Sphingobium yanoikuyae: one gene and its partner. The protein of the gene in region 1 interacts with the protein of each later gene in a pairwise test. Links are inferred from orthologs where the notes say so. Each region holds a gene or a part of one and is shown on either strand. Other genes may lie near its edges. The genes, in order: ruvA and ruvC.

Region 1 (9,799 bases):
TTCCCGATTTCTGGCTGTGCTGCGCGCCGATCAAGAAGGGGCGGATCGACCTGATCGCGGAAAAGGCGTGCGAGCTGGGCGTGGCGCGATTGCAGCCGGTGCTGACCCGGCGGGCGGTGGTCGACAAACTCAATCTCGACCGGCTGCACGCCCATCTGGTCGAGGCGGCCGAGCAATGCGGCCGCACCGCCCTGCCCGAACTGACCGAGATGGTGAAGCTCGACGCGCTGCTGAAGGGCTGGTCGGCCGAGCGACATCTGTTCTTCGCCGACGAGACCGGCGGCGCATCGCTGGACGAAACCTTGCGCGCCCATCCCGGCCCGGCGGCCTTCCTGGTCGGGCCGGAGGGCGGATTCGACCCGGCCGAGCGCGACGCGATCCGGGCGACGCCGGGGGCAGTGCCGGTGTCGCTGGGCCCGCGAATCCTGCGCGCGGAGACGGCCGCGATCGCCGCCACGGCGGCCTGGATGACGGTGAATGGCGACTGGGGCTAATGGTTTTCTTCCGCAACCAATTGAAGCGGACATAGGCCTGCCTTATCTGTCGCATTCGCGCCTCGATTTGACGCGCAAAGGGGAAAGATTAAGGGCGGGGCATGAGCACCAGAACAGACTCGGGCGGACATGATCCCGTCATCGAAAGCCGCGACCAGCTGATCGCGGCCTTTGCCAAGGGCGCCAAGCCCAAGGATCGCTGGCGGATCGGCACCGAACACGAGAAATTCGTCTATTCGACGAAGGACCATCACGCCCCGGCCTATGAGGAAAAGGGCGGCATCCACACGCTGCTGATCGGCCTCACTCGCTATGGCTGGAGCCCGGTGTTCGAGGGCGAGAATATCATCGCTTTGTCCGGCGCCGACGGCACGATCAGCCTGGAGCCGGCTGGCCAGCTGGAACTGAGCGGTGCGCCGCTCGACAATCTGCACCAGACCTGCGCCGAGACCGGCCGCCATCTGGAACAGGTGAAATATGTCGGCGACATGCTGGGGCTGGGCTTCCTGGGCCTTGGCATGTGGCCCGACAAGACCCGCGCCGAGCTGCCGATCATGCCCAAGGGCCGCTACGACATCATGCTGCGGCACATGCCGCGCGTGGGATCGATGGGCCTGGACATGATGCTGCGCACCTGCACCATCCAGACCAACCTCGACTATGGCAGCGAGGCGGACATGGTGCAGAAGTTCCGCGTCTCGCTGGCGCTGCAGCCGCTCGGCACCGCGCTGTTCGCCAATTCGCCCTTCACCGAGGGCAAGCCCAACGGCTTCCTGTCCTATCGCAGCCATATCTGGTCGGACACCGACCCGCAGCGCACCGGCATGCTGCCCTTCGTGTTCGAGGACGGCTTTGGCTATGAGCGCTATGCCGACTATGCGCTCGATGTGCCGATGTATTTCGTCTATCGCGACGGTAAATATATCGATGCGGCGGGCCTGTCCTTCCGCGACTTCCTCGACGGCAAGCTGTCGGTGCTGCCGGGCGAAAAGCCGACCGAGAAGGATTGGGAGGATCACCTCTCCACTGCCTTCCCCGAAGTGCGCCTCAAGAGCTTCCTGGAAATGCGCGGGTCCGATGGCGGGCCGTGGAATCGCATCTGTGCGCTGCCGGCCTTGTGGGTCGGCCTGCTCTATGACCAGGGTGCGCTCGACGCGGCCTGGGATCTGGTCAAGGACTGGAGCATGGAGGAGCGGCAGGTGCTGCGCGATTCCGTGCCGAAGCTGGGCCTGGACGCGCCGGTGTCGGGCGGGCGCACGCTGCGCGACATCGCGCCGCAGGTGCTGGACATCGCTCGCTCAGGGCTGGCCGCGCGCCAGCGGTTCAACGCCGCAGGCGACAATGAGACCGGCTATCTGTCGGCGCTCGATGAAGTGATCGCCACCGGCAAGACCCCGGCCGAACGGCTGCTCGACCGCTATCATGGCGAATGGGGCGGCGATGTCAGCCGCGTCTATGCCGAGGAAAGCTTCTGATCCTACCCAGCCCGCCGGTCATTCGGCGGGCTGGGTTTCCCGTGGCGCGTCCGGCTTGCGGCCGACGACCCAGGCGAAGAAGCGCGGCACCGGCGCATTGCGTGCCATCCAGTCGCTATAGGCCTGATAGGCGGGATCGGCGGACAGATGCTGTTCCTCCGTCCTGGCCCGCCAATAATAGACAGCGTTGGTGACACCCAGCAGCGCGCAATTGCGCACCATGTCGGTCAGGCTGCCCGTGGTGGTGAGGAAGGGCAGCGACGAGAACCACCAGAAGAGATTCTTGGTCAGATAGGCCGGGTGGCGGGTCCAGCGATAGGGCCCATGGGTCAATATGCCGCGATGGGTAAGGTTGGAGAAGCGGATGCCGAAGGCGACCGTCGCCCAGGCATAGATGGCGGTCAGCAGCACCAGCAAGGCGCCCAGCCCCCATTGCAGCGCCGGCATGCCGTGCGTCCAGACATCCCATTCGGCGCCGCCGCCATGATAGTCGAACGGGCCGCCCGCCCCCATCATGACGAAGGGCGGATAGCAGAGCAAAGCCGCGAGCCAACCGCCCAGATAGGGATTGGCGGTGCGGATATGGGAATCCAGCGGTTTCATCGTCAGCAGATAGCCGACCGTCGCCATGCAGACGTCGATCATGAACATGATGCCGATCAGGAAACCGGTCAGCGCGACCGGATTGTGCAGCAGGTCGTCGAGCCGCCAGTCGATGACGCTGGCGAAATTGCCCGGCACGATGCTGATCATGAAGGCGGTGAAAAAGCCCTTCACCGCCCAGGCGCGGGCATGGTTGGCGACCTGTGCCATGTCCGCCTTGCCGGCCGCGCCACCGATGACCCACTGACCGAAGGCGAAACAGGCATCGCGCGGTTCGACCAGCCGGCGGTCGAGCCAGATGACATAGGGGATGGACAGCAACAGCAGCCAGGGCGCCGCCGCCATCAGCAGATCCATGGCGAAACGATAGCTGCCGGTCCAATACCAGCGACCGATGCAGTAGCAGACGGCAATGGCCAGCCATGTGGCCCACAGGCCTGCGATCTTCACCAGGCTGATGTCGAGCATGCTGCGGACCGAGCGGGCCGGCGCGTTCCAGTCGACGCCGGTGCTGGGGTTGCGATGCACCTTGTCCACCAGCAGCGACCACAGCACCATCGGTATGCCGCAGGCGACTACGGCAGCCAGACCGGCATTGGGACCGTTCATGCCATAATGGCGCGCCACCAGGGTCCAGAGGCCAAGGCCGACAAGGCCGGCAATGCCGACACCATGGCTGACGGCGGATTTGGGGCAGGGATCGGCGCTCTTGCTCATGGGATCGGGCTTATAGCCGATATTGGTAAGCAAGCCATGAAGCCATCGCCTCAGCCGCCCAGCACGTTGATGGTGAAGGCGAGGATGCCGAGGTTGAAGACGAAGGCGGCGAGGCAGTGGAGCGTCACCGTGCGGCGCATGCCGGTCGCGGTGATCGACACGTCGGAGGTCTGGAAGGTCATGCCGAGGGTGAAGCCGAAATAGAGGAAGTCCCAATAGACCGGCTCGTCCGTGTCCGGGAAATCCAGGCCGCCCGCATCCTTGCCCTTGTCATCGGCGAGGTAGAAGGCATGGGCATAGTGCATCGCATAGACGAGGTTGGAAAAGAGCCAGGCGATGACGAGCGTCGCCAGCAGCAGCACGACGCTTTCCGCATCGGGATGGCCCGGCGCGCTGGCGGCGACGCCGACCGCGACCAGGATGACGATGCACACCACCCCGGTCAGCAGCAGCATCAGTTGCCGGTTGGCGTCGTTGAGCACGGCCTCGCGCCGCATCTGTGCCGGATCGGAATCGATCAGCGGCACGGCGGCGAGGCAGAAGGCGATGGCGGCCAGGTCGAACCCGCCCATCACCGCCTCATGCCAGGGCAGCCAAAGGGCCAGCGGCGCGATCGACAACAGCAGCATGAGGAACATGCCATAGCGCCAGGGAAAGAGGGTGGATCGCTTCTGCGTCTTGGCCATGGCGCATCAAAGGCCTGAAAATGCCGCCGCGCAAGCGTTTAGAGCACGGTCGCCACCAGGCCGAGCGCGGCTGCCTCATTGGCTTCCAGATACCAGTTTTCCGGCGCACGCTGCAGCACCTCCTCCATCGTCACCTGCGATCCCAGGATCAGATTGGCGAACCCCTCATTCTGGATCGCGATCGATGCCTCGATCTCGTGGAGCGAGGCCTTGAGCGTAGCGATGCAGGTGGAGAGCGGCCCTTCGAGATGGATATTCTTGGTGATGAGCCGCTCATGGATCATCAGCCGGGTGCCGCGCGTCAGATAGCGATTCTCGGTGGCGAAGAAGCTCATGAAGGTGGCGCCGGCCGAATAGACCGCGGTCTTGCCGAGGAAGACCAGGCGCCGTTCGGGATAGAGGTCCGAATGGAAGCGGATATCCTCCCCCATCATCCGCGCGATCTCCGGATCGCCACCCAGGGTGGAGATTTCCACCACCACCAGCCCCTGCTGCGGCGCGGTGGACAGGCAATTCTTGAAATGCAGATACATGCCATGATCGACCACGCCCGACAGCATGATCGCGGGAAATTCGAAATCCTTGGGGGTCAGCATCGGCGCGGTCATCAGCATCGTCTCTTGGTCCTCTGGCGGATGGCAATCGACCGGCATTACGCACGGGCCGCCATTTGGTGCCCGAGCGGCCATGCGCTTTTGTCTGGCGCGGGGCGCAAGAGGCTGTAAAGAACAGATCATGACCATGGGGCAATGGCGATGATCGCGAAACTCAAAGGACGGCTGGACAGCACGGGCATCGACCATGCCATCATCGATGTCGGCGGGGTCGGCTATCTGGTCGGCGCGTCATCGCGGACGCTGGCGGCGCTCGGCCCGGTGGGCGAGGCGGTGACCATCCATACCGAGATGCTGGTGGCCGAGGATTCGATCCGGCTGGTCGGCTTTGCCCGCGCCGAGGAGCGCGACTGGTACCGGCTGCTGACCCATGTGCAGGGCGTGGGATCGCGCGTGGCGCTCGCGATATTGTCGGCGCTGGAGCCGCTGGAACTGCACCGCGCGGTGGCGATGGGCGACAAGGCGATGATCGCGCGTGCCAATGGCGTTGGCCCGAAGCTCGCCCAGCGCATCGTCAATGAGCTGAAGGACAAGATCGGCGCCGCCCCGGCCGGTGCGCCCGGCATGCCGGGCGTGGTCGCGCTGCCGACCGGCAGCTTTGCCGCCGACGCGCTGTCGGCGCTGCAGAATCTGGGCTTCAAGCCGGCCGAGGCGAGCGGCGCGGTGGCCGCCGCCGAAGAGGAACTGGGCGAAGGCGCCAGCCTTGACGCGCTGGTCCGCCTGGCGCTGCGGAAGGCGGCGAAGTGACGGCCTTCCGCCAAGGCCGTCATGCTGAACTTGTTTCAGCATCCATGGCGCCGGCTGCACCGAACGGAGGCATCAATGAAGCAGCCGTGCGTCTATATTCTGGCGAGTCAGCCATACGGCACGCTCTACATCGGCGTGACCTCCAACTTGCTGGGCCGGATGATGCAGCATCGCGCAAGCAGGATGCCGAGCTTTACCGCTCGATATGGCGTGCATCGGCTTGTCCGTTACGAAGCCTGCGATACGATGGAACAGGCCATCCTTCGCGAAAAGCAGCTGAAACGGTGGCATCGCCAATGGAAAATCAATCTCATCGAAGCCGACAATCCGCAATGGAGCGATCTGGCGATGGAATTGGGATTGCCCCCCTTAAGTCCGTGACGGGGGCAGGATGGATGCTGAAACAAGTTCAGCATGACGAAATGAGTGATATCCGCTGATGAGCGAAGAGGATCGCCTGATCACCCCGGCCCGTCGTGCCGAGGATGTCGATGCGGCGCTGCGGCCCAAGTCGCTCGACGAATTTGTCGGGCAGCAGGCGGCGCGCGAGAATCTGCGTATCTTCATCCAGGCGGCGCGCACCCGTGGCGAGGCGCTGGACCATGTGCTGTTCTTCGGCCCGCCCGGCCTTGGCAAGACGACGCTGGCACAGATCGTCGCCAAGGAAATGGGCGTGGGTTTCCGCGCCACGTCCGGCCCGGTGATCGCCAAGTCGGGCGACCTGGCCGCCCTGCTCACCAATCTGGACGAGGGCGATGTCCTGTTCGTCGACGAGATTCACCGGCTCAATCCGGCGGTCGAGGAAGTGCTCTATCCCGCGATGGAGGACCGGGCGCTCGACCTGATGATCGGCGAAGGCCCGTCGGCCCGGTCGGTCCGGATCGACCTGCCGCGCTTCACCCTGGTCGGCGCGACCACGCGCCAGGGGTTGCTGACGACGCCGCTGCGCGATCGTTTCGGCATTCCGGTGCGGCTGCAATTCTATACCGTCGACGAGCTGGAGCTGGTGGTCCGGCGCGCGGCGCGCCTGCTGGACCTGGCGATCACGTCGGACGGCGCGATCGAGATTGCCCGCCGGTCGCGCGGGACGCCGCGCATCGCCGGGCGGCTGCTGCGCCGGGTGCGCGACTTTGCAAATGTCGCCGGCGCCCCGACCGTCGATGCCAAGGTGGCGGACGCCGCGTTGCAACGGCTGGAGGTCGATCATCTCGGCCTCGACCTGATGGACCGGCGCTATCTGCACATGATCGCCGATATCTATCGCGGTGGTCCGGTGGGGGTCGAGACGCTGGCGGCCGGACTGTCCGAGGCGCGCGACACGATCGAGGAAGTGGTCGAACCCTATCTGATCCAGTTGGGGCTGATCGCCCGCACCGCACGGGGTCGCTGCCTCAACGGGCCGGGCTGGAAGCATCTGGGCCTCAATCCCCCGGCCGGGTCGCAGGACGGGCTGTTCGACTGATCCCATTGGCGCTTGCGCCATTCGGCCAGCCTTTCTAGAGCGCGCGCTTTCCCGATTCGACGCAGCGATATGCGCCGAAACCGGTTATTGTGCATGGCCGTTACGGCAAGGCCGGGCTATAGCCAGCTGGCGCTGCAGGCGCGCGGCAGACGCGCCGATGTAAGAGGAGTTGAGCCTGTGAGGGCGATCGAACGTTTCCCCAATCTGGTCACCATGTTCTTTGCCCGCGCCAAGGAAAAGGGCGACGCGCCCTTCCTGTGGCGCAAGACGCAGGGCACATGGCAATTGCTGAGCTGGGCCGAAGTCGCGCGCCAGGTGGCGGCGATGGCGGCCGGGCTGAAGGCGGAAGGGCTGAAGCCCGGCGACCCGGTGATGCTGGTCAGCGAAAATCGCCCGGAATTCTGCATCGCCGACCTCGCCATCATGGCGGCGGGCTGCATCACGGTGCCGACCTACACCACCAATACGACGCGCGACCATCAGCATATCCTGACCGACAGCGGCGCGCGCGCGGTGATCGTGTCGACCGCCAAGCTGGCGACGACGCTGATGCCGGCGGTGCTGCGATCGCAGGTCAGCCTGGTCATTCCGATGGAGCCGATCCGCGGTGCGCAGGGCAATTATACCTGCCGCCTGTGGTCCGACCTGATCGCCGCCCATCCGGCCGATGTCGATGCCTGTGCGCTGGCCCAGACTGCCGTGCGCAGCGACCAGGCTTGCATCATCTATACCAGCGGTACCGGCGGCGCCCCGCGCGGCGTGATGCAGCATCATGGCGCGATCCTGGCCAATGTCGAAGGTGCGGGACAGGTGGTGCTGGAGGATTTTGGCTGGGGCGACGAGGTTTTCCTGTCCTTCCTGCCCCTGAGCCACGCCTATGAACATAGTGGCGGCCAGTTCCTGCCGATGCTGCTGGGCGGGCAGATCTATTATGCCGAAGGGCTGGAGAAGCTGGCCAGCAATATCGAGGAAGCCCGGCCGACCATCATGGTCGTGGTGCCGCGCCTGTTCGAGGTGCTGCGCACCCGCATCATCAAGTCGATCGAGAAGCAGGGCAAATTCCCCACCTATCTGCTCAACCAGGCACTGCGCATCGCCGCCAAGGAACAGCAGGGCAAGTCGTCGATCGTCGACCTGCCGATGAAGGCGCTTTTGGCGCGCACCCTGATCCCCAAGATTCGCGCCCGTTTCGGCGGGCGGATGAAGGCGCTGGTGTCGGGCGGCGCGCCGCTGAACCCGGATGTCGGCCTGTTCTTCGAGGCTATGGGGCTGATGCTGCTGCAAGGCTATGGCCAGACCGAGGCCGGACCGGTGATCAGCTGCAACCGCCCCGCCGCCGGCATCGCGATGGACACGGTCGGCCCGCCGCTGGACGGGGTCGAGGTCAAGATCGCGGAAGATGGCGAGATATTGGTGCGCGGCGAGCTGGTGATGCACGGCTATTGGCGCAACCCGGCCGAGACCGAGAAGGTGCTCAAGGATGGCTGGCTGCATACCGGCGACATTGGCGAGATCGATGGCCGCGGCCGCATCCGCATCACCGACCGCAAGAAGGATCTGATCGTCAACGACAAGGGCGACAATGTGTCGCCGCAGAAGGTCGAGGGCATGCTGACGCTGCAGCCGGAGATCGGCCAGGCGATGGTCTATGGCGATCGTCGCCCGCATCTGGTCGGCCTGCTGGTGCCGGATTCGGAATGGACGATGGAATGGGCGGCGGCCAATGGCCGGCCGATCAAGGGCATCACCGATGATCCGACCTATCTGGCGGCGCTGCGCGCGGCGGTCGACCGGGTCAATGACGATCTGTCGGTGATCGAGCGGGTGCGCCGCTTCATCCTGGCGGATGAGCCGTTCGCGATCGAGAATGAGGAGCTGACGCCGTCGATGAAGATCCGGCGCCATGTCATCCGCAAACGCTATCAGGACCGGCTGGACGCGCTCTACAAGGGGTAGGCGCGTCCCCGGACCTATTTTGCCGGTGCGCGATAGGGGATGAAATCGCCCAGCGCGCAATTGCCGGTGGCGATGCCGCTGACCAGATCGGCGCTGCTGGTGATGTCGCCCCGGCAATATTGCGAGCCGAAGGTGCGCACGATCATCGTGTCGCCACGGGCAAGGCCATTGCAGCTGCCGATCAGTTCATTCTTGTAAACCAGCTTCTTGCTGACACGATAGAGCAGCGTATTGCCGCTGATGACGGTGAAATTGGTCTGCGGCTCGCGGTTGACGCAGGTCAGCTTGTCGCCCGGCACCAGTCCGGCCAGCGCCTTGTCCATCTTGGCCGCCTGCTTCTCGGTCAGCGGCGTGGGCTCATAAGTGCCGCTGCAGGCCGCCAGCGCCAGCGGGGCCAGACATATCCATGCGCGCATCGCCTCTCTCCATCCATGTCCTTGCAAACAGGACGCCATGATAGTGCGGAATCCGTCGAGGACCGCGCCTAAAATGCGTCCTTGCCGGCGCGCCGCTCCGCCAGTTGGGCGACGTCCTGCGCGCGCATGAAGATGTTGGTGTCGCGCTCTTGCGCGATCGTCGTGGGCACTGTCGGCTCGCCATGCGCACGGGCAGCAACGACATCCGCCATGCGCGCCTGAAGCGCGGCATTGTCCGGCTCCACCGTCAACGCGAAGCGGCCATTGCTCTCCGTATATTCATGGGCGCAATAGACGATGGTATCGCCTGGCAGCGCCTTGAACCGCTGCATATTGGCGAACATCTGCGCCGCCGTCCCTTCAAACAGGCGGCCGCAGCCCATGGCGAAGAGCGTGTCGCCGACGAAGAGGATCGCGTCATCGGCCAGATGATAGGCGATATGGCCGGCGGTATGGGCGGGAACGGCCATCACCATGGCGACATGATCGCCGATGCGGACGCTGTCCCCCTCCCCCACTTGCCGGTCGAGCGTGTCGATCTTCGCCGCTTCGGCCGCCGGGCCGGTGATGAGGCAGCCGGTCTCCGCCTTGATACCGGCATTGCCGCCGACATGATCGGGGTGCCAATG
Region 2 (9,595 bases), 730 kb from region 1 along the record:
AGACCAACCGTCGCTTCAAGGCCCGCCAGGGCTAAAAGCGCGGACGGATCGGCCCGCCGATCCTCCGGACCTTCCAAAGGTCTTATTGAGCGCCCGATCCCATGGATCGGGCGCTCAACGTGTTGGCGCGCTGTTTTCGCGCGAATCGATTCGGCTACCCAACAAAAAGGCGCGGCAACCCGGATAGGCCGCCGCGCCGAATCGGTCGAAAAAGACGAATCAGGCCAGCATGGTCGGTTCTTCGTCACGCCCCTTCAGCTCGTCGCCACGCACGGTCGCGACATGCAGCACGTTGGTCGAACCGGGCGTCCCGAAGGGCACGCCGGCCAGCACCACGATCTTGCCGCCCTTGGCGCTCATGTCGTGGCGCAACGCCATGCGGCGCGCCTTGCCGATCATTTCCTCGAAATTGCCGATATCCTTGGTGCGGATCGCATGGACGCCCCAGGTCAGGCCCAGCTTGCGCGCAGTATCGGATCGCGGCGTCAGCGCCAGGATCGGCGCGGACGGCCGCTCACGCGCCACGCGGCGCACGGTGCTGCCCGACGAGGTGAAGCAGGTGATGACGCTGGCGCCGACGACCGGCACGATGCCCGCGGCAGCCTCCGCCAGGGCGTCGGCGGTGGTCGGGTCGGGCCGGGTTTCGGTGAAGTGCAGACGGGCGAAATAGCCCGGATCGCGCTCCACGCTATGGGCGATGCTGTCCATCATCGACACCGCCTCGACCGGCCAGTCGCCCGCCGCCGTTTCGGCCGACAACATGATCGCGTCGGCGCCGTCATAGACCGCCGTCGCCACGTCCGACACTTCGGCGCGGGTCGGGGTCGGCGCCTTGATCATCGATTCGAGCATCTGGGTCGCCACCACAACCGGACGGCCCATGCGGCGCGCGGTGGCGACGATCTGCTTCTGCAGCGGCGGCACCGCCTGCGGCGGCAATTCCACGCCCAGATCGCCGCGCGCGACCATCACGCCGTCGGCCATCTCGATAATCTCCTCCAGCCGCTGCACGGCCGAGGGCTTCTCGATCTTGGCCATCAGCGCGCCATGGCCGCCCATCAGCTTGCGCGCTTCGGCGAGATCCTCGGGCCGCTGCACGAAGCTCAAGGCGATCCAGTCGCAGCCCTGATCGACCGCGAAGCTGAGGTCACGGCGATCCTTGTCGGTCAGCGCCGGCACCGGCACGACCACGTCAGGCACATTCACGCCCTTGCGGTTCGACAGGGTGCCGCCGATTTCCACGATGGTATCGATTCGCGTATCGGTCACCGCCTTCACCCGCAGCACCAGCTTGCCGTCATCCAGCAGCAGCCGGGTCTCGGGGACCAGCGCGGCATAGATTTCGGGGTGCGGCAGGTTCACGCGCTCGACGGTGCCCGGCGTGTCGTCCCGATCGAGGACGAAGGCCGCGCCGGTCTCCAGCACCACCAGCCCCTTCTCGAACGTGCCCACGCGCAGCTTGGGGCCCTGAAGGTCGGCCAGAATCGTGGTCGGCCGGGCAAATTCCTTTTCCAGCTCGCGGATCGTGGCGATGCGGGCGGCATGATCCTCATGCGCGCCATGGCTCATATTGACTCGAAAGGCGTCGGCACCCGCGACAAACAATGCGCGGATCATCTCTGCGCTCTCGCTGGCGGGACCGAGGGTCGCGAGAATGCGAACCTTGCGCGAGCGGGGCGATAGTCGTGTCATGTCTTCTCCTGGCCGTATTGATCGCCTCTGGCTTGCCAGGGCGTCGTTATCGATTATCCGTGCTGCACGACAGGATGATGTAGATTAAGCGAAAGGTTCCGCCTGTGTCCGCTACCATACTCAGTGACGCCGTCGCTGCAACCGCCTTCCGTCGGCTGATCGCGCATTTGCAGCATCGGACCGACGTGCAGAATATCGACCTGATGGGTACGGCCGGCTTCTGCCGCAACTGTCTGGCCGACTGGATTGCCGAGGCCGACGGCCATCTGACCCGCGACGAGGCCCGTGCAATCGTCCACGGCATGCCCTTTGCCGAATGGAAGGCCCGCCATCAGAACGAAGCGACGCCCGAGCAGATCGCAAAGATGCAGGAGAGTGTGGCGAAGAACGCGGACAACCACTAAGCTTTGGCATCAGGCTCCGGGCGACCCTGCCGGATCAGCCTGGGGTGCATTGCGCGACCCGGCATTTCTCAATTAGAGCCTGATTCACGGTATCAGCGGAAGCGCAAAGCGCTTCCACCTCAACCGATCAGGCTCTAGGAGCATCCGCCAACCGATTCACACTGACACGGAGATTCCCATGAGCGAGGGCAATATCGCAGCCGACCAGCTGCGCCTTCTGATCGAGCGCATCGAGCGCCTGGAAGAAGAAAAGAAGGGCATCGGCGACGACATCAAGGACGTCTATCTGGAAGCCAAGGCGACCGGTTACGACCCCAAGATCATGCGCCAGATCATCCGCCTGCGTAAGATGCAGCCGCATGACCGCCAGGAAATGGAAGCGATCCTGCAGACCTACCTGTCCGCGCTGGGCATGGAATAAGGCGGTCCACGCCTTATTCCCGACCGGTGCATGCCACCGGACCTTGCCGAGGGGTGCTGTCGACCTACATCTGGTCCAGCCCCCTCGCGCCAGGGGCGCCACCAAAATGAGAGGACGCCCCTTATGACCGACATCATCGTCAGCACCACCAGCCGCCTGGAAGGCCGTCCCGCCCAGGATTATCTGGGCATCGTCACCGGCGAAGTGATTGTCGGCGCCAACCTCTTCCGTGACCTGTTCGCCAGCGTGCGCGACATCGTCGGCGGCCGATCGGGCGCCTATGAGGATGTGCTGCAACGCGCCCGCAGCGAAGCGATCGAGGAGATGCAGGGCAATGCCCGCAAGCTCGGCGCCAATGCCGTGGTCGGCGTCGACCTCGACTATGAAGTGATCGGCGCCAATGGCTCCATGCTGATGGTCTCCGCCTCGGGCACCGCGATCCGCTACTGATCGCCGCGCCTCCGCCATCCTCTAGCGTTGCAGGATGGCGACGCGCTCGCTAGAGAGCGCGCTTCGGTTTCACAGAAATGTCAGGAGAAGGCCGTGGCCGGCCATTCCAAATTCAAGAACATCATGCATCGCAAGGGTGCGCAGGACAAGAAGCGCTCGTCGATGTTCTCCAAGCTGTCGCGCGAAATCACCGTCGCGGCCAAGATGGGCATGCCCGATCCGGACATGAACCCACGCCTGCGCCTGGCGGTCAACGCCGCCAAGGCCCAGTCGATGCCCAAGGACAATATCCAGCGCGCGATCGACAAGGCGATCGGCGGCGACATGGAGAATTACGAGGAAATCCGCTATGAGGGCTATGGCCCCGGCGGCGTCGCCATCATCGTCGAGGCACTGACCGACAATCGCAATCGCACCGCGACCAATGTCCGCACCGCCTTTGCCAAGAATGGCGGCAATCTGGGCGCATCGGGCGCGGTGAGCCATGGCTTCGACCGCCTGGGCCTCATCACCTATCCCGCCAGCGCCGGCGATGCCGACGCGGTCTTCGAAGCCGCGCTGGAAGCGGGTGCGGACGATGTCTCGTCGAACGAAGACGAGCATGAGATCTGGACCGCGATGGACGCGCTGCACGAAGTCGCCAAGGCGCTGGAAGCCAAGCTGGGTCCGGCAGAGGGCGCCAAGCTCGCCTGGAAGCCGCAGACCACGCTGGAAGTCGACGAAGCCAATGCCGCAACGCTGCTGAAGCTGGTCGACACGCTGGAAGATGATGACGACGTCCAGACCGTCTGGGGCAATTATGAAGTCTCCGACGCCGTGATGGAGAAGCTGGGCTAAGATGCCCGGCTCCCGTTCGCTTCGGGCGAGATCGCGCAGCGCCGATGCGCGCCGGTCTTGCCCGATGCGGACGATCCTGCACCCATGATCATACTTGGCCTCGACCCCGGCCTCGGCACCACCGGCTGGGGCCTGATCGCCGCCGATGGCAATCGCCTGACCCATGTCGGCAACGGCCAGATCAAGACCGACAGCGCGATGTCGCTGGCGACGCGGCTGATGGCCCTCGATCTGGCGCTGACCGACCTGATCCTCGAACATCGGCCCGATGGTGCTGCGGTCGAGGAGGTGTTCGTCAACGTCAATCCGCAATCGACGCTGAAGCTGGGCCAGGCGCGCGGCGTCATCCTGCTGAATGCCGCGCGTTCCGGCATGGAAGTGGGTGAATATGCCGCCCGCCTCGTCAAGAAATCGGTCGTCGGCGTCGGCAACGCGTCGAAGGACCAGGTCCATGCCATGGTCCAGCGGCTGCTGCCCGGCGCCAAGATCGTCGGCTCCGACGCGGCCGATGCCCTTGCGGTGGCGATCACCCATGCCCATCATCTGGCGAGCGCCCGGCGGATGCCCGCGCGCTGACCTGCCATCGGAGACCATCGCGACCATGACCGACCTGCCCCACGCCCGCTACATCATCGTCCCGCATGACGGCGCGTGGAAGATCAACCTCAACAACAGCTATTACGGCCCCTTTGCGACGCAGCAGGCGGCCATCGACAGCGCCACCGAAACGGCGAAGAAGGCGGCGGCAGGCGGCTATCCCGCATCGGTCCTGCTGATGAACGGCACCGCATTCGACACCGCCTGGACCAGCATCGAAAACGACGATACCTGATTTTTACATATTTCGGGAACTCTTCGTCCCTTTCCGCATTTATCGACACCAGCATAAGCGGGCGCAGGGATGAGCAAGAAGATTCTGATCGTCGAGGACGAGATTTTCGTCGCGTTGGAAATCGAACAGATTGTGCAGGATGCCGGCTTCGATGTCGGCGGCATCGCGGCCGACCGCGAGGCGGCGATGGCCGCCGCCGAATCCTGCGACATCGCCCTGGTCGACCTCAACCTGCGTGATGGCCCCACCGGCCCCGCCATCGGCATGGAACTGGCCAGCCGCTTCGGCATCAAGGTCATCTATGTGACCGCCAATCCGGCGCAGATCGGCACGGCTTCCGTTGCCGCGCTGGGCGTCGTCACCAAGCCCTTCCGCGCACAGAGCATTGCCCAGACCGTGCGCCTGGCCGCCACCGAAGCAGCCGACCTCGCCACGGCGGAGATTGCCGGCTTTACACCCTTCCCGCCGCCGCGCGGTGCATCGAGCGTCGCGGTATCCGCAGGCTGAGCCGAAGCCCGTCGGGGCACCATTGCCGTTCGAGCTGACCACCCAGCTGACGCTCGACGCTGAGCGCGATCAGGCGACTGCCAAAGCCTTCGCTGGCGATCGGCGCCACACTCGGCCCGCCCTCTTCGCGCCAGTCGAGCCGGATATCCTCATCCTGCGTCACCACATGCAGCGCGATGAAGCCATTAGGCGTCGATAGCGCGCCATATTTGGCGGCATTGGTCGCCAGCTCATGAAACAGCAGCGCCAGCGGCGTCGCCGAGCGATCATCGATCGGCGGATTGTCGCCCGACAATTGCAGTCGTTCCCGGCCGCCATAGGGCGCAAAAATCTCCTCCAGCACGCCATGCAGCGACGCCTGCTCCTCCGCCATGCTGACGCCGCCGCCATGGGTCCGGACGAAGTCATGCGCCCGCCCCAGCGCCAGGATGCGATCGCGCAGGTCGTCCGCCCCTTCCTGCATGCCCGGTCGCTCGCGCGCTGACAGGCCGATAAGGCCGGCAATGACGGAGAAGATATTCTTGATCCGGTGCGACAGCTCATGCGCGATCATCTCGCGCTCTTCAAGCATCAGCTTCTGTTCGTGAATCTCGGTGCAGGTGCCGATCCAGCGGATGATCTGCCCCTGCGCGTCACGGATTGGCAGGGCGCGCCCCAGCGTCCAGCGATAGAGGCCGTCGCGGTGCCGCAGCCGATATTCGATTTCATAGGGATCGCCGCTCGCCAGCGAATGGCGCCATTTCTCCCAGGCCTTGGGCTGGTCATCGACATGGAACATGCCGTTCCAGGCATCGCCATCAGTCGATCCCGCCGGCACGCCGGTATATTCATACCAGCGCGCATTATAATAATCATGATAGCCGTCGGGCAGGGTCGACCAGACCATTTGCGGCATGGTGTCGGCCAGGGTACGGAACATGCGATCGCTGTCCGCCACCGCTGCCGCGTCGAGCCGCTGCTGGGCGATCACGTCGCGATCGCGGCGGCGTCCTTCCAGTTCCACCATCACCTGCCGCGCCAGCAGCGACACCCCCTGGCGCTGCAGCGGGGTCAGGTCATCGCGCGGCACCGTATCGATGACGCAGAGCGCACCCAGCGGCTCGCCATCGCCGCCGACCAGCGGCGCCCCGGCATAGAAACGGATATGCGGCGCACCGGTGACCAGCGCATTGTCGATGAAGCGCGCATCCTGGGTCGCGTCGGGCACGACGAAGATATTGTCGCCCAGCATGGCAAGGGCGCAGAAGGAGACGTCACGCGGCGTCTCCTCCGCATCCAGCCCAACCCGCGCCAGAAAGCGCTGCCTTACATCCTCGACAATGCTGACGAGCGCGATCGGCGCCCCGCATAGTTGCGCGGCGAAGCTGGTGATGTCGTCCAGGGTACGGAAACCGCCGGCGTCGAGATCATAAAGCGCCAGCAGCGCCGCCCGATCCGTTGCCAGGCCGCGTCCGTCAGCCATCGCTGACCCGCTCGATGTCGGCGCCGACGGCCGAGAGCTTTTCCTCCAACCGCTCATAACCGCGATCGAGATGATAGACGCGGCTGACGATGGTCTCGCCTTCGGCAGCAAGGCCGGCCAGGATCAGGCTCATCGAGGCGCGCAGATCGGTCGCCATCACCGGCGCACCGACCAGCTTGTCGACGCCGCGTACGACCGCAGTGCGGCCGTTGACGCTGATGTCGGCACCCATGCGCGCCAGTTCAGGCACATGCATGTAGCGATTCTCGAAGATCGTCTCGGTCAGGACCGATGCGCCCTCCGCCTTGGTCAGCATCGCCATGAACTGCGCCTGCATGTCGGTCGGGAAGGCCGGGAAAGGCGCGGTCGACAGGGTCAGCGGCTTGAGCTTGCCGTCGGACGAAACGCGGATGCCGTCGCGATGCTCGTCGACCTGCACGCCCGCGTCGCGCAGCGCGGCCAGGATGGCGTGCATATCGTCGGCATTGGCGCCGATCAGGTCGAGCGAACCGCCGGTGATCGCCGCAGCACAGGCATAGCTGCCCGCCTCGATACGGTCAGGCATGACGCTGTAGGTCGCGCCGTGGAGACGATCGCGGCCATGGATCACCAGCTTGTCGGTGCCCACGCCCTCGATATCGGCGCCCATCGCGATCAGCAGCTTGCAGAGATCAACAATCTCCGGCTCGCGCGCGGCATTTTCGAGGATGCAGGTGCCCTTGGCGAGCGAGGCCGCCATCAGCGCATTTTCGGTCGCACCCACCGACACCACCGGGAAGGTATAGATGCCGCCGGGCAGGCCGCCATCGGGCAGGCTGGCGCGGACATAGCCGGCCGCAATCTCGATGATCGCGCCGAAGGCTTCCAGTGCCTTGAGGTGCAGGTCGATCGGGCGGTTGCCGATCGCGCAGCCGCCGGGCAGCGACACCCGTGCCTCGCCGGCGCGGGCGAGCAGCGGGCCGAGCACCAGGATCGACGCGCGCATCTTGCGCACGATGTCATAGGGCGCCTCGGTCGAGGTCACGCGACCGGCACGCATCGTCATGACGCGGCCGAAATCCTCCGGACGGGCGCCCTCGATCATGGTCGACACGCCAAGCTGGTTGAGCAGATGGCCGAAGCTGTCGACGTCGGCCAGGCGCGGCAGATTGCGCAGCGCGACGGGCTCGTCGGTCAGCAACGCGCACGGCAGCAGCGTCAGGGCAGCGTTCTTAGCGCCGGAGATGGGAAGGCGGCCATTGAGTTGCTTGCCGCCGCGAATGTGAATGCGGTCCATTGGCTAGGTTTCATAGCGTCTATTGCGCGCCGTGCAAGGCGCGCGCGCGGTCGTTCGGCGTGAAAAACGGGCAGGGACGGGCGCGGCGGAAGACTATTTTCGCGGATCGCCGCAACCTTGATCGAGTTTAGTGCGCCTTGCCGAAATGCAGCCAAAAGGAGGTTGGGGCGTTCTGCCATCGTAACAACAATTTCAAGAAGAAGGTGTATTGGTGGCGACGAGCTGTTTCGCGGAAAGACTGGCCAAGACGGTTCCCCTGTCCGACGCAGAAAAAGCAGCATTGGCTCGGCTGGAAGAAAATCCCCGCAAGATCAAACGCGGGGCCATGATCCAGCGCGTCAACGAGACGATCACTGAGTTGTTCGTGCTGCGCGAAGGTCGGGTCATGAGCTATGTCATCCTGCCCGATGGCAGCCGCCAGATATTGCGCGTCTACTTCCCCGGCGATTTCATCGGTTCGGCCAGCACCATTTACAGCAAGGCCCCGGAATCACTGGTCGCCCTGTCGGACGCCATCGTCTGCCCGTTCGACAAGCATGCGCTGCGCCGGTTGCTGGAGGAATATCCGCGCGTCGCTGCCCTGCTGTTCCTGCTGTCCAATGCGGAGCGGGTGGCGATGACCGACCGGCTTGCCTCGCTCGGCCGCACATCGGCCAGGGCGCGGGTCGCGTCCTTCCTGCTCGACATGTTCGATCGGCTGCGCGTGACGGACGACAGCATCACCGACAGTTTCGACCTGAAGCTGACGCAGGAGGAGATTGGCGACGCGATCGGCCTGACGTCGGTTCATGTGAACCGGATGATCCGGCAGATGGAGCAGGAAAAGCTGATCAGCCGTGCCAATGGCCGGATCACGCTGGTCGACATGGCCCGGCTGGAAGAGATCGGCCATTATACCAACCGGCACAAGCATATGGACCTGGACTGGCTGCCCGCGATGAGCTGACGGCCGGTCAGGCCAGCAGTTCGACATCCCAATAGAGCCAATCGTGCCAGCTTTCGTGGAGATAGCCGGGCGGAAAGGCGCGGCCATGTTCCTGCAGCTGCCAGCTGGTCGGCCGGATCGGCTGGACATGCAATTGCATGCCCGCTTCACGCGGGGTGCGACCACCCTTCTTGAGATTGCAGGGCGAACAGGCGGTCGCGACATTTTCCCAGGTGGTGCGGCCACCCGCGCGGCGCGGCACGACATGGTCGAAGGTCAGATCCTGCGTCGTGCCACAATATTGGCAGCTGAAACGATCGCGCAGGAACAGGTTGAACCGGGTGAAGGCCGGATGCTCCGAGGGTCGCACATATTGCTTGAGCGCGATGACCGAGGGGATGCGCATCTGCAGGCTGGGGCTGTGGACTTCCCGCTCATAGGAAGAGACGATATCCACCCGCTCCAGAAAAATCGCCTTGATGGCGGTCTGCCAGGGCCACAGGCTCAGGGGATAATAGCTGAGCGGAGTATAGTCCGCATTCAAAACCAGCGCCGGGCAGTTTTCCGGATGCCGTATCAGGTCGGGATGGTACATAGTCGCCTCTACCCCCTTGCCGACGCCGCTGATCGACCAACAACGTGACAAGAGCATGACAGCATTAACGAATATCCGCCGTCAAGAGCCTGTATGACTCAATCCACCGCACCACAGCATCTTGTGAGTCGTTTCGCGCCAAGCCCCACCGGTCGATTGCATGTCGGCCATGGCTGGTCGGCGCTGATGGCGAT

What was found.
Region 2: the proteins of ruvA (region 1) and ruvC interact in binary tests that used the Escherichia coli proteins (3 or more experiments, as listed by UniProt). The link is inferred for Sphingobium yanoikuyae from one-to-one orthologs.

The regions. Positions count from the first base shown.
Region 1 is NZ_CP139979.1:4,309,254-4,319,052, reverse strand. The notes cover bases 3,574-6,533. They hold ruvA (Holliday junction branch migration protein RuvA), read left to right. Parts: upstream 3,574-4,730; coding sequence 4,731-5,336; downstream 5,337-6,533. Other genes in these bases: ruvB (Holliday junction branch migration DNA helicase RuvB), read left to right, coding at 5,776-6,533; U0025_RS20020 (GIY-YIG nuclease family protein), read left to right, coding at 5,412-5,717; U0025_RS20030 (hypothetical protein), read right to left, coding at 4,014-4,589; U0025_RS20035 (DUF1345 domain-containing protein), read right to left, coding at 3,574-3,975. Outside these bases: U0025_RS20050 (16S rRNA (uracil(1498)-N(3))-methyltransferase), read left to right, coding at 1-494; U0025_RS20045 (glutamate--cysteine ligase), read left to right, coding at 596-1,969; U0025_RS20040 (methyltransferase family protein), read right to left, coding at 1,988-3,289; more of U0025_RS20035, read right to left, coding at 3,340-3,573; more of ruvB, read left to right, coding at 6,534-6,798; U0025_RS20010 (AMP-dependent synthetase/ligase), read left to right, coding at 6,976-8,754; U0025_RS20005 (hypothetical protein), read right to left, coding at 8,769-9,170; gloB (hydroxyacylglutathione hydrolase), read right to left, coding at 9,239-9,799. UniProt on the Escherichia coli protein: The RuvA-RuvB-RuvC complex processes Holliday junction (HJ) DNA during genetic recombination and DNA repair.
Region 2 is NZ_CP139979.1:5,040,992-5,050,586, reverse strand. Bases 2,879-5,634 are described here. They hold ruvC (crossover junction endodeoxyribonuclease RuvC), read left to right. Parts: upstream 2,879-3,888; coding sequence 3,889-4,380; downstream 4,381-5,634. Other genes in these bases: U0025_RS23540 (PAS domain-containing protein), read right to left, coding at 5,088-5,634; U0025_RS23545 (response regulator), read left to right, coding at 4,706-5,143; U0025_RS23550 (DUF2188 domain-containing protein), read left to right, coding at 4,406-4,636; U0025_RS23560 (YebC/PmpR family DNA-binding transcriptional regulator), read left to right, coding at 3,061-3,804; U0025_RS23565 (heavy metal-binding domain-containing protein), read left to right, coding at 2,879-2,967. Outside these bases: ykgO (type B 50S ribosomal protein L36), read left to right, coding at 1-35; pyk (pyruvate kinase), read right to left, coding at 220-1,692; U0025_RS23575 (DUF1244 domain-containing protein), read left to right, coding at 1,797-2,096; U0025_RS23570 (DUF2312 domain-containing protein), read left to right, coding at 2,275-2,517; more of U0025_RS23565, read left to right, coding at 2,641-2,878; more of U0025_RS23540, read right to left, coding at 5,635-6,605; murA (UDP-N-acetylglucosamine 1-carboxyvinyltransferase), read right to left, coding at 6,598-7,881; U0025_RS23530 (Crp/Fnr family transcriptional regulator), read left to right, coding at 8,090-8,827; U0025_RS23525 (HNH endonuclease), read right to left, coding at 8,835-9,401; tRNA glutamyl-Q(34) synthetase GluQRS, read left to right, coding at 9,495-9,595.